Regions from separate parts of the Uniformispora flossi genome, predicted to be linked through region 1. Evidence: riboswitches for the same ligand, from Rfam matches in the RefSeq annotation. Region 1 holds a riboswitch; the other holds the start of a gene.

Region 1 (4,504 bases):
TGCGCAGGCCCGAGGTCTTCATCGGCGGCAGCGGGTCGTTGGGGACCGCGTTGCGGTTGACCGTGATGCCGACCTCGTGCAGGCGGTCCTCGGCCTCGCGGCCGTTGAGGTGGTTCTCGACCAGGTCGACGAGCACCAGGTGGACGTCCGTGCCGCCGGACAGCACCTTGATGCCGGCCGCCGCCGCGTCCTCGCGCAGCAGGCGCTCGGCGAGCAGCTTCGCACCCGCGAGGGTGCGCTTCTGCCGGTCCTTGAACTCGTCGCCCGCGGCGACCTTGAAGGCCACCGCCTTGGCCGCGATGACGTGCTCCAGCGGACCGCCCTGCAGGCCCGGGAACACGGCCGAGTTGATCTTCTTGATCAGCTCTTCGGTGGCCAGGATCGCGCCGCCGCGCGGACCGCCCAGCGTCTTGTGGGTGGTCGTGGTGACGATGTGCGCGTGCGGCACCGGGTTCGGGTGCAGCCCCGCCGCCACCAGGCCGGCGAAGTGCGCCATGTCGACCCACAGGTAGGCGCCGACCTCGTCCGCGATCCGGCGGAACGCCGCGAAGTCGAGCTGCCGCGGGTACGCCGACCAGCCCGCGACGATCATCTTCGGGCGGTGCTCCTTGGCGAGGCGCTCGACCTCGCCCATGTCCACCAGTCCGGCCTCGTCGACCTTGTAGGAGACGACGTTGTACTGCTTGCCGGAGAAGTTGAGCTTCATCCCGTGCGTCAGGTGGCCGCCGTTGGCCAGGTCCAGGCCCAGCACGGTGTCGCCGGTCTGCAGCAGACCGAAGTACACCGCGGCGTTCGCCTGCGCGCCGGAGTGCGGCTGCACGTTCGCGGCCTCGGCGCCGAACAGCGCCTTGAGCCGCTCGATGGCGAGGTTCTCGACGACGTCGACGTACTCGCAGCCGCCGTAGTAGCGGCGCCCGGGGTACCCCTCGGCGTACTTGTTGGTCAGTACGGAGCCCTGGGCCTCGAGGACCGCGACGGGCGCGAAGTTCTCGGAGGCGATCATTTCCAGGGTCGACTGCTGGCGGTGCAGCTCGTCGGCGACGGCGGCGGCGACCTCAGGGTCCACCTCGGCCAGGGGACGGTCCAGGATCGTCACGGTGGGTCAGCTCCTCGATCGGGTGCTCAGGCGCCGGTGAAGGCGATGTACTCGTCGGCGGACAGCAGCGCGTCGGACTTCTCCGCCGGGGTGTCCAGGCGCACCTTGATCAGCCAGCCGTCGCCGTACGGGTCGGAGTTGACCAGTTCGGGTTCGTCGACGACCGCCGTGTTGACCTCGACGACCTCGCCGTCGGCGGGGGCGAAGATGTCGCTCACCGACTTCGTCGACTCCAGTTCACCACAGGGCTCGCCCGCGGTGACCCGCGTGCCGACCTCGGGAAGCTGGACGAAGACCACGTCGCCGAGGGCGTTGGCCGCGAACTCCGAGATGCCGATGACGGCCGGGTCGCCGTCCGTCGTCAGCCACTCGTGGTCCTTGCTGTAGAGCAGGTGCTGGGGTGCGCTCACAGGTCCATTCTCCATTCCGGGAGGGCGGCGCCGATCCTCAGGGGATTTCGTGCCGGTTTGCGGGGTTTCGCAGCGGGGGTTCCGCTGGCTCTTGCTGCGGGTCTTGCTGCGGGTCGTGCGCGGGCCGCCGGGACGGGCGGCCCGGGTCAGGCGCGCTTGTAGAACGGCAGGGCGACCACGTCGACGGGCTCGGCGGTGCCGCGGACGTCGACGGCCAGGCGGGTGCCCGGCTCGGTGCGGTCGACGGGCACGTACGCCATCGCGATCGGCGCGCCCAGCGTCGGCGACGGCGCGCCGGAGGTGATCTCGCCGATCGGCTCCTTGGTGTCCGGGTCGAGCACCGCGTATCCGGCGCGCGGCACGCGGCGGCCGACGGCGCGCAGGCCGACGAGGGCCGCGGCCGGGCCGGCCTGCTCGCGCGCGGCGAGCGCGTCGCGGCCGACGAAGTCCTCCGGCTTGTCGAGGCGCACGACGCGGCCGAGGCCGGCTTCGTACGGGGTGCGCGCGGTGGACAGCTCGTGCCCGTACAGCGGCATGCCGGCCTCCAGGCGCAGCGTGTCGCGGCACGACAGGCCCGCGGGGATGAGGCCGTGCGGAACGCCGGCCTCGGCGAGCGCGGTCCACAGGCGCTCGGCGTCGGCGGGGGCACAGAACAGTTCGAAGCCGTCCTCGCCGGTGTAGCCCGTGCGGGCGAGCAGCACGTCCACGCCGGCGACGGTGGCGCGGTCGGCGGCGTAGTACTTGACCGCGTCGAGGTCGAGGCCGGTGAGCGGGGCGAGGATCGCGACGGCGTGCGGGCCCTGCACGGCGAGCAGCGCGTAGTCCTCCGACCGGTCGGCCACGGCGGCGTCGAAGCCGGCCGCGCGGGCGACGAGTTCGGCGGCGACCACGTTGGCGTTGGAGGCGTTGGCGACGACCAGGAACTCCGTGTCGCCGGTGCGGTAGACGATCAGGTCGTCGAGGATGCCGCCGTCGGCGTCGCAGATCATCGTGTAGCGGGCGCGGTCGACGCCGATCTTGGACACGTAGCCGACCAGCGCGTGGTCGAGTGCGCGAGCCGCCTCGGGGCCGGTGACCGCGATCTCGCCCATGTGCGTGAGGTCGAACAGGCCGGCGGCTTCGCGGACCGCCCGGTGCTCGGCCGACTCGCTGCCGTAGCGCAGCGGCATCCGCCACCCGGCGAAGTCGGTCATGGTGGCGCCGAGCGCGTCGTGCACCGCGTCGAGCGGCGTACGGCGCTCGCGGGGTGCCTCGGCGGCGGGGGAGGGGCTGGACGTCATCGGCTGGACTCCTCGCGGGTGGGGCCGGCGGCTGGGGCCGAAGGGAACCTGATCGCCATGATTTCGTGCGGATTGTCGCGATGTCGCGCGCACACGCGCCGGGCAGGCGGTGCGGCGGCGCGCGATCGGCGGCCCGCCGGCACGCAAAGCAGCGCGGCAGCCCGCACGACAGGCGCGACGGCGGGCGGGACAAAAGACGGCGCGAGCGGCGGCGCAGGCGGCGGGCACAACAGGCGGTCCGGCAAGGGGGCTCCCTGGGCGTCGCGCGGCACGCCGGACAAGCCGGGCACGCAGCACGGGGCTGGTGGGTCGCCTCCCCCTCTGTCATGGACCTGAGAGCTTCACGCGCGGGCCCGAGCGGAGTCGGGCGGACCGCGGCTTGCACCGTGGGTGAGCCCCGCCGGGCGTGCGCGGGACTGCTTTCCAGAGTCGCCTCACCCGCACGGTACTTGGGGCCTGAGAGTTTCCGGGGAGGAATTGCTCCTTCGGCGCCCCGGGACGCTCGGCCGGAAGGCCGCGCGGCGTCGGGGGCTCTCCCGCATGGGGTCGAGGGCCGGTGTGAAGTTGTGGGCGCATGCTATCGGTCCCGCCCGGGGATGCCGCGGGCGTGTCGGAGGTTTCTCCGATCGGCACCCGCGGCTTCCGTTGCTAGCGTGGGCGCGACCAGGCCGGATACCGCGGCCGACCGGAGACGCACGCACCGCACAGAGAGGCTTGCCCGTGGCGACCACGCGCACCGCGACCACTGACTGGAAGGGCCCGCTCATCGGCGGCTCGGGGACCGTTTCGCTCGACTCCTCGGGCGTGGGGACCTACGAGGTGTCCTGGCCGTCCCGCGCGGAGGCGGCGAACGGCAAGACCAGCCCCGAGGAACTCATCGCGGCCGCCCACTCGTCCTGCTACTCGATGGCGCTCTCGCACGCCCTCGCGGGCCGCGGGACGCCGCCCGACTCGCTGGAGACCCGGGCGGACGTGACCTTCCAGCCCGGCGAGGGCATCACCGGCATCGTGCTGTCGGTCAAGGCACACGTGCCGGGTATCAGCACCGAGGACTTCGCGGCGGTTGCGGCGGACGCCAAGGAGAACTGCCCGGTGAGCAAGGCGCTCAAGGCCGGCGTGCCGATCTCGCTGCAGGCCGAACTCCTCGGCTGAGCGGCAGACGCACGCGACGGCGGGGACCGGAAGGTCCCCGCCGTTCGCATGTCCGCGGCCGCCGCCCCGCCGCCTCGGCCCCGCCACGCCCTAGGCTGGCCGCAGATCATCAATTGGAGGTGGCCCGGTGGCGTTCCCCGCGAACCATGTCGAGCAGTGCCTGGCCGCGGCCCTGCACGATCCGGCGCGGACCGGCGAGCTGCTGGCGGTGCTCGCGGACGCCGAGGTCTGGGTGCCGCTGCCCGCGGGCGGCAGCCCGCAGGACACCGAACTCACGCTGCCCACCACGGAAATCGACGGCCTGCCGTACGTGCCCGTGTTCAGCTCCGAGGAGCAGCTGCGCCGCGCCGCGGGCCTGATGCCGTTCACCGTCGCCCCGGTCCGCGAGTTCGCCCGCGGCCTGCCGCCGCACGTCGGCATGGCGGTCAACCCGGGCGGCGAGGTCGGCATCCCGATACCGCCGCAGGGCGTCCTGGAGCTGTCCCGCCCGCCGGGCGCCGGGGCGATGGGCGCCCGCGTGACGCTGGCCGAGCCGGAGCCCGCCGAGGAGCCGTACGTCTTCCTCG
Region 2 (4,504 bases), on a different contig from region 1:
TCACCGGCGCCGACCCGGTCGATCTCCGCCTTTATGGCGATCATGGCGTCGCAGAACCGGTCGATCTCGTGCAGGTTCTCGCTCTCGGTCGGCTCGATCATGAGCGTCCCGGGCACCGGGAAGGACATCGTCGGCGCGTGGAAGCCGTAGTCGACGAGCCGTTTGGCGACGTCGTCCACGGTCACCCCGGTGGCCTTGGTGATCCCCCGCAGGTCGACGATGCACTCGTGCGCGACCAGGTCCGCGGGCCCCGTGTAGAGCACCGGGAAGTGCGGCGCGAGGCGCTTGGCGATGTAGTTGGCACTCAGCACCGCAACCTGGGTGGCGCGCTTCAGGCCGTCCGGGCCCATCAGGCGGATGTACGTCCACGAGATCGGCAGGATCGCCGCCGACCCCCACGGCGCCGCGGAGATCGGCCCCACGCCGGTCGCCGGGCCCGCGGTCGGCTGCAGCGGATGGTTCGGCAGGTACGCCGCGAGGTGCTCGCGGACCGCCACCGGGCCGACGCCCGGACCGCCGCCGCCGTGCGGGATGCAGAAGGTCTTGTGCAGGTTCAGGTGCGACACGTCGGCACCGAACGCGCCGGGCTTCGCCAGGCCGACCAGCGCGTTCAGGTTCGCGCCGTCCACGTACACCTGGCCGCCCGCGTCGTGCACGAGCGCGCACACGTCGCCGATGTGCTCCTCGAACACGCCGTGCGTGGACGGGTAGGTGACCATGAGCACCGCGAGGCTGTCCCGGTGCGCCTCGATCTTGGCCTTGAGGTCGTCGAGGTCGACGTCGCCGTTCTCCCCGGTGCCGACCACCACGACGCGCATCCCGGCCATCACGGCGCTCGCCGCGTTGGTGCCGTGCGCCGACGACGGGATCAGGCACACGTCGCGCCCGGTGTCGCCGTTGGCGCGGTGGTAGGCGCGCACCGCGAGCAGCCCGGCCAGTTCGCCCTGCGACCCGGCGTTCGGCTGGATGGAGACCTTGTCGTAGCCGGTGACCGCGACCAGCGCGTCCTCGAGGCCGTGGATCAACTCCAGGTAACCGGCGGCCTGGTCGGCGGGTGCGAAGGGGTGGATCTGCGCGAACTCGGGCCAGGTGATCGGCTCCATCTCGCTCGTCCCATTGAGCTTCATGGTGCACGAGCCGAGCGGGATCATGCCGCGGTCGAGCGCGTAGTCCTTGTCGGCGAGGCTGCGCAGGTAGCGCAGCATGTCCGTCTCCGAGCGGTGCGCGTGGAAGACCGGGTGGGCCAGGTAGTCGTCGGTGCGCAGCAGCCCCTCGGGCAGCGCGTCCGGGGTGGCCTCGTCCAGCGCCGCGACGTCCTGCCCGGCGACGCCGAAGGCGCGCCACACGGCGGCGAGGTCCTCGCGGGTGGTGGTCTCGTCGCAGCTGATCGACACGTGGTCGTCGTCGGCCTGGTACACGTTGACGCCTTCGCCGCGCGCCGACTCGCGCACCGCGGCCGCCCGGCCCGGGACCCGGACGTGCACGGTGTCGAAGAACGCGCCGTGCGCGACCTCGACCCCGCCCGCGCGCAGCCCGGCGGCCAGCACCGCCGCGTACCGGTGGGTGCGGCGGGCGATCGCGGCGAGGCCCTCGGGGCCGTGGTAGACGGCGTACATGCCGGCCATGACGGCGAGCAGCACCTGCGCGGTGCAGATGTTGCTGGTCGCCTTCTCGCGGCGGATGTGCTGCTCGCGGGTCTGGAGCGCGAGGCGGTAGGCCTGGTCGCCCGCGGCGTCGACGGAGACGCCCACGAGGCGGCCGGGCAGCGAACGGGCGAGCTTGTCGCGGACCGCCATGTAGCCGGCGTGCGGGCCGCCGAAGCCCATCGGCACCCCGAACCGCTGCGTGGTGCCGACGGCGATGTCGGCGTCCATGCTGCCGGGCGAGGCGAGCAGGGTGAGCGCGAGCAGGTCGGCGGCGACCGCGACGAGCGCGCCGCGGCCGTGCGCGTCCGCGATCAGTGGCGCGAGGTCGCGCACCCGGCCGTCGGCACCCGGGTACTGGAGCAGCGCACCGAAGAACTCGCCCTCGGGCAGTCCCGCGGAGGTGTCCGCGACGACGACGTCGATGCCGAGCGCCTCGGCACGCGTCCGCACCACGGCGATCGTCTGCGGCAGACACGCCGCGTCCACGACGAACACGTTGCTCTTGGCCCGTCCGGCACGGCGCGCGAGCGTCATGGCCTCGGCGGCGGCGGTGCCTTCGTCGAGCAGCGACGCGCCCGAGACCGGGAGGCCGGTGAGGTCGGCGACCATCGTCTGGAAGTTCAGCAGCGCTTCCAGGCGGCCCTGCGAGATCTCCGGCTGGTACGGGGTGTAGGCCGTGTACCAGGCCGGGTTCTCCAGCACGTTGCGGGTGATGACCGGCGGCGTGTGGGTGCCGTAGTAGCCGAGGCCGATCATCGGCCGCAGCACGGTGTTGCGCGACGCGAGGGCGCGGAGCTGCTCGTGCACGTCGGCCTCGGAGACCGCGGCGGGCAGGTCGAGCGCCTCAAGGGTGCGGATGGCGCCGGGGACGGCGGCGTCGGTCAGCTCGTCGAGCGAGCCGTAGCCGACGTGCGCCAGCATCTTGGCCTGCTCGTCGGCATCCGGGCCGATGTGCCGGGCGGTGAACGGCGACGCGGCCTCGAGCGCGGCGAGGCTGCCGGGACCGGACGCGTGGTGCGATGACGACGAGCTCACGTGGAGGCCTCCAGTGTCGCGGAGGAGACCGCGCGGGTCGCGCGACCTCTCTGCCTCCCCCTCTGTCATCGATACCTGAGAGCTTCACCCGAGCGCCGCAGAAACGCGGAACGGGCTTTCACCGTCGGTGAGCCCCGGCCGCACTCCGCCGGAAAACCGGCGGAACCCGAACGGGACTGCTTTCCAGAGTGCCCATGGCCACGCGGTACGGGTGCCTGAGAGATTCCGGGGAGGGGTTGCTCCTTCGGCGCCCGGATCGGTGTCCGGGACTCTCCCGCGCGACTGTTGGTGCGCCCTCAACGCTACCAGTGCGCCGCCGACGGATAGGCGGAAGATCACCCCGGGACCTGCGGAAACGAGGTCTACGCGGGTAGTGCGACCGGTCGGCCCGCCACCCCCACGGGTTTCCCGGTTTCCCAACCGCCCGTCCAGCCCCGCGGGTACGGTGGGTGGCCGTGCTCGCCGACCTTCCCTCCAGCCCCGCCGGTCCCGCTCCGGCCTGGCCCGCCGCCTACCCGCGTGACTTCGCCGTCGTGGACGTCGAGACGACCGGCCTGACCGTCCGCGACCGCGTCGTATCCGTCGCCGTCCTGCTGCTCGACGCCGGCGGCACGGTGACCGGCCGCTGGTCGACCCTCGTCGACCCGCGACGCGACCCGGGCCCGACCCACATCCACGGCCTGACCCGCGAGGCTCTCACCGGACAGCCGCTGTTCGCGGCGATCGCCGACGACCTCGCCGAACTCCTCGAAGACCGCGTCCTGGTCGCCCACAACGCCGCCTTCGACTGGAAGATGCTCGCCGCCGAATACGGCCTGCTCGGCCGTGACATGCCGACCACGGCCCGGCTGTGCACACTGACCCTCGCCAAACGCCTCGACCTGCCGCTGCCCGACTGGCGTCTGGCCAGCCTCGCCGCGTACTACCAAGTGCGGCAGTTCCGCGCGCACGACGCCGAGGACGACGCCCGGGTGCTCGCCGAGGTGTTCCGCCCCGCGCTGCACGAGGCCGCACGGCGCGACCTGCCGCTGCCGGTGACGACACCCGACCGGCGGAGCGCGGCACGCGTACCGGCGCAGCGCCGTGCCCCGAAAGCGGCGTGCGCGTACGCCAACCCGGGGCCGCTGCGCGACGGCGTGCTGGTGCAGGGCATGCGGGTGGCGTTCACCGGCGACACGCGGGTCCCCCGCGAGGAGCTGGAGGCCCGCGCGACGGCCGCGGGGCTGCACGTGACCGGAAGCGTCAGCGGAAAAACGTCCCTGCTGGTCACCAACGACACGGACACCGGGACGGGCAAGAACCGCGCCGCGCGCGAGCGGGGCGTTCCGGTCGTCGACGAGGCGGCGTTCGTGGCGATGCTGGCGGGGGTGCGCGAAGGCGCACGGGTCGGGGGCGCAGTTCCGGACGGTGCGGGACGGGCCACCGGCTCGGAGGCGCCGAGCACGGCCGCGCCCACGGCTGCCGGGGAAGCCACTGCCGAAGAGGCTTTCGCCGGGACCGCACCGGGCGAGACCGCCGCCGGCGCCGCCGCGGCGGCCGGGGGCTTGGCCGGGGGCTTGGTCAGGGGCTCGGTCGAGGGCTCGGCCGAGGGCTCGGGAAGCGCCGCCGGTGGGCGACCGGACGCGCCCGCCCCCACGCCCGACGCTCCCCCGCACACCCCGCCGGCGGCGCCCGCCGAGCAGGGCTCCGACGCCGCTTCGCCCGCCGCTCGCGCGCGGCGCCCCGGTCCCGCCAACGTCCTGATCCTGCACGGGCGCGACGAGCACGGCGAGGGCGGCCGGGTGCGGGCGCTCGTCGTGGAGCGCGGGCATCGGCTGCGGGTC

Evidence for each region. Region 1 has a riboswitch for glycine ahead of gcvT (glycine cleavage system aminomethyltransferase GcvT). Riboswitches for the same ligand answer to the same signal wherever they lie in the genome.
Region 2: it holds a riboswitch for glycine, as region 1 does, so the genes downstream of both, gcvP (aminomethyl-transferring glycine dehydrogenase) here and gcvT (glycine cleavage system aminomethyltransferase GcvT) in region 1, are expected to answer to the same signal.

The regions. Positions count from the first base shown of each region.
Region 1 is NZ_JBMULZ010000010.1:129,435-133,938, forward strand. It holds gene glyA (serine hydroxymethyltransferase) at 1-1,096, opposite strand, end outside; gene gcvH (glycine cleavage system protein GcvH) at 1,123-1,506, opposite strand; gene gcvT (glycine cleavage system aminomethyltransferase GcvT) at 1,653-2,786, opposite strand; glycine riboswitch at 3,220-3,335, opposite strand; gene ACPA54_RS22410 (OsmC family peroxiredoxin) at 3,507-3,938, shown strand; gene ACPA54_RS22415 (enhanced serine sensitivity protein SseB C-terminal domain-containing protein) at 4,066-4,504, shown strand, end outside.
Region 2 is NZ_JBMULZ010000019.1:41,801-46,304, forward strand. It holds gene gcvP (aminomethyl-transferring glycine dehydrogenase) at 1-2,597, opposite strand, end outside; glycine riboswitch at 2,740-2,872, opposite strand; glycine riboswitch at 2,875-2,968, opposite strand; gene ACPA54_RS31455 (DEDDh family exonuclease) at 3,137-4,504, shown strand, end outside.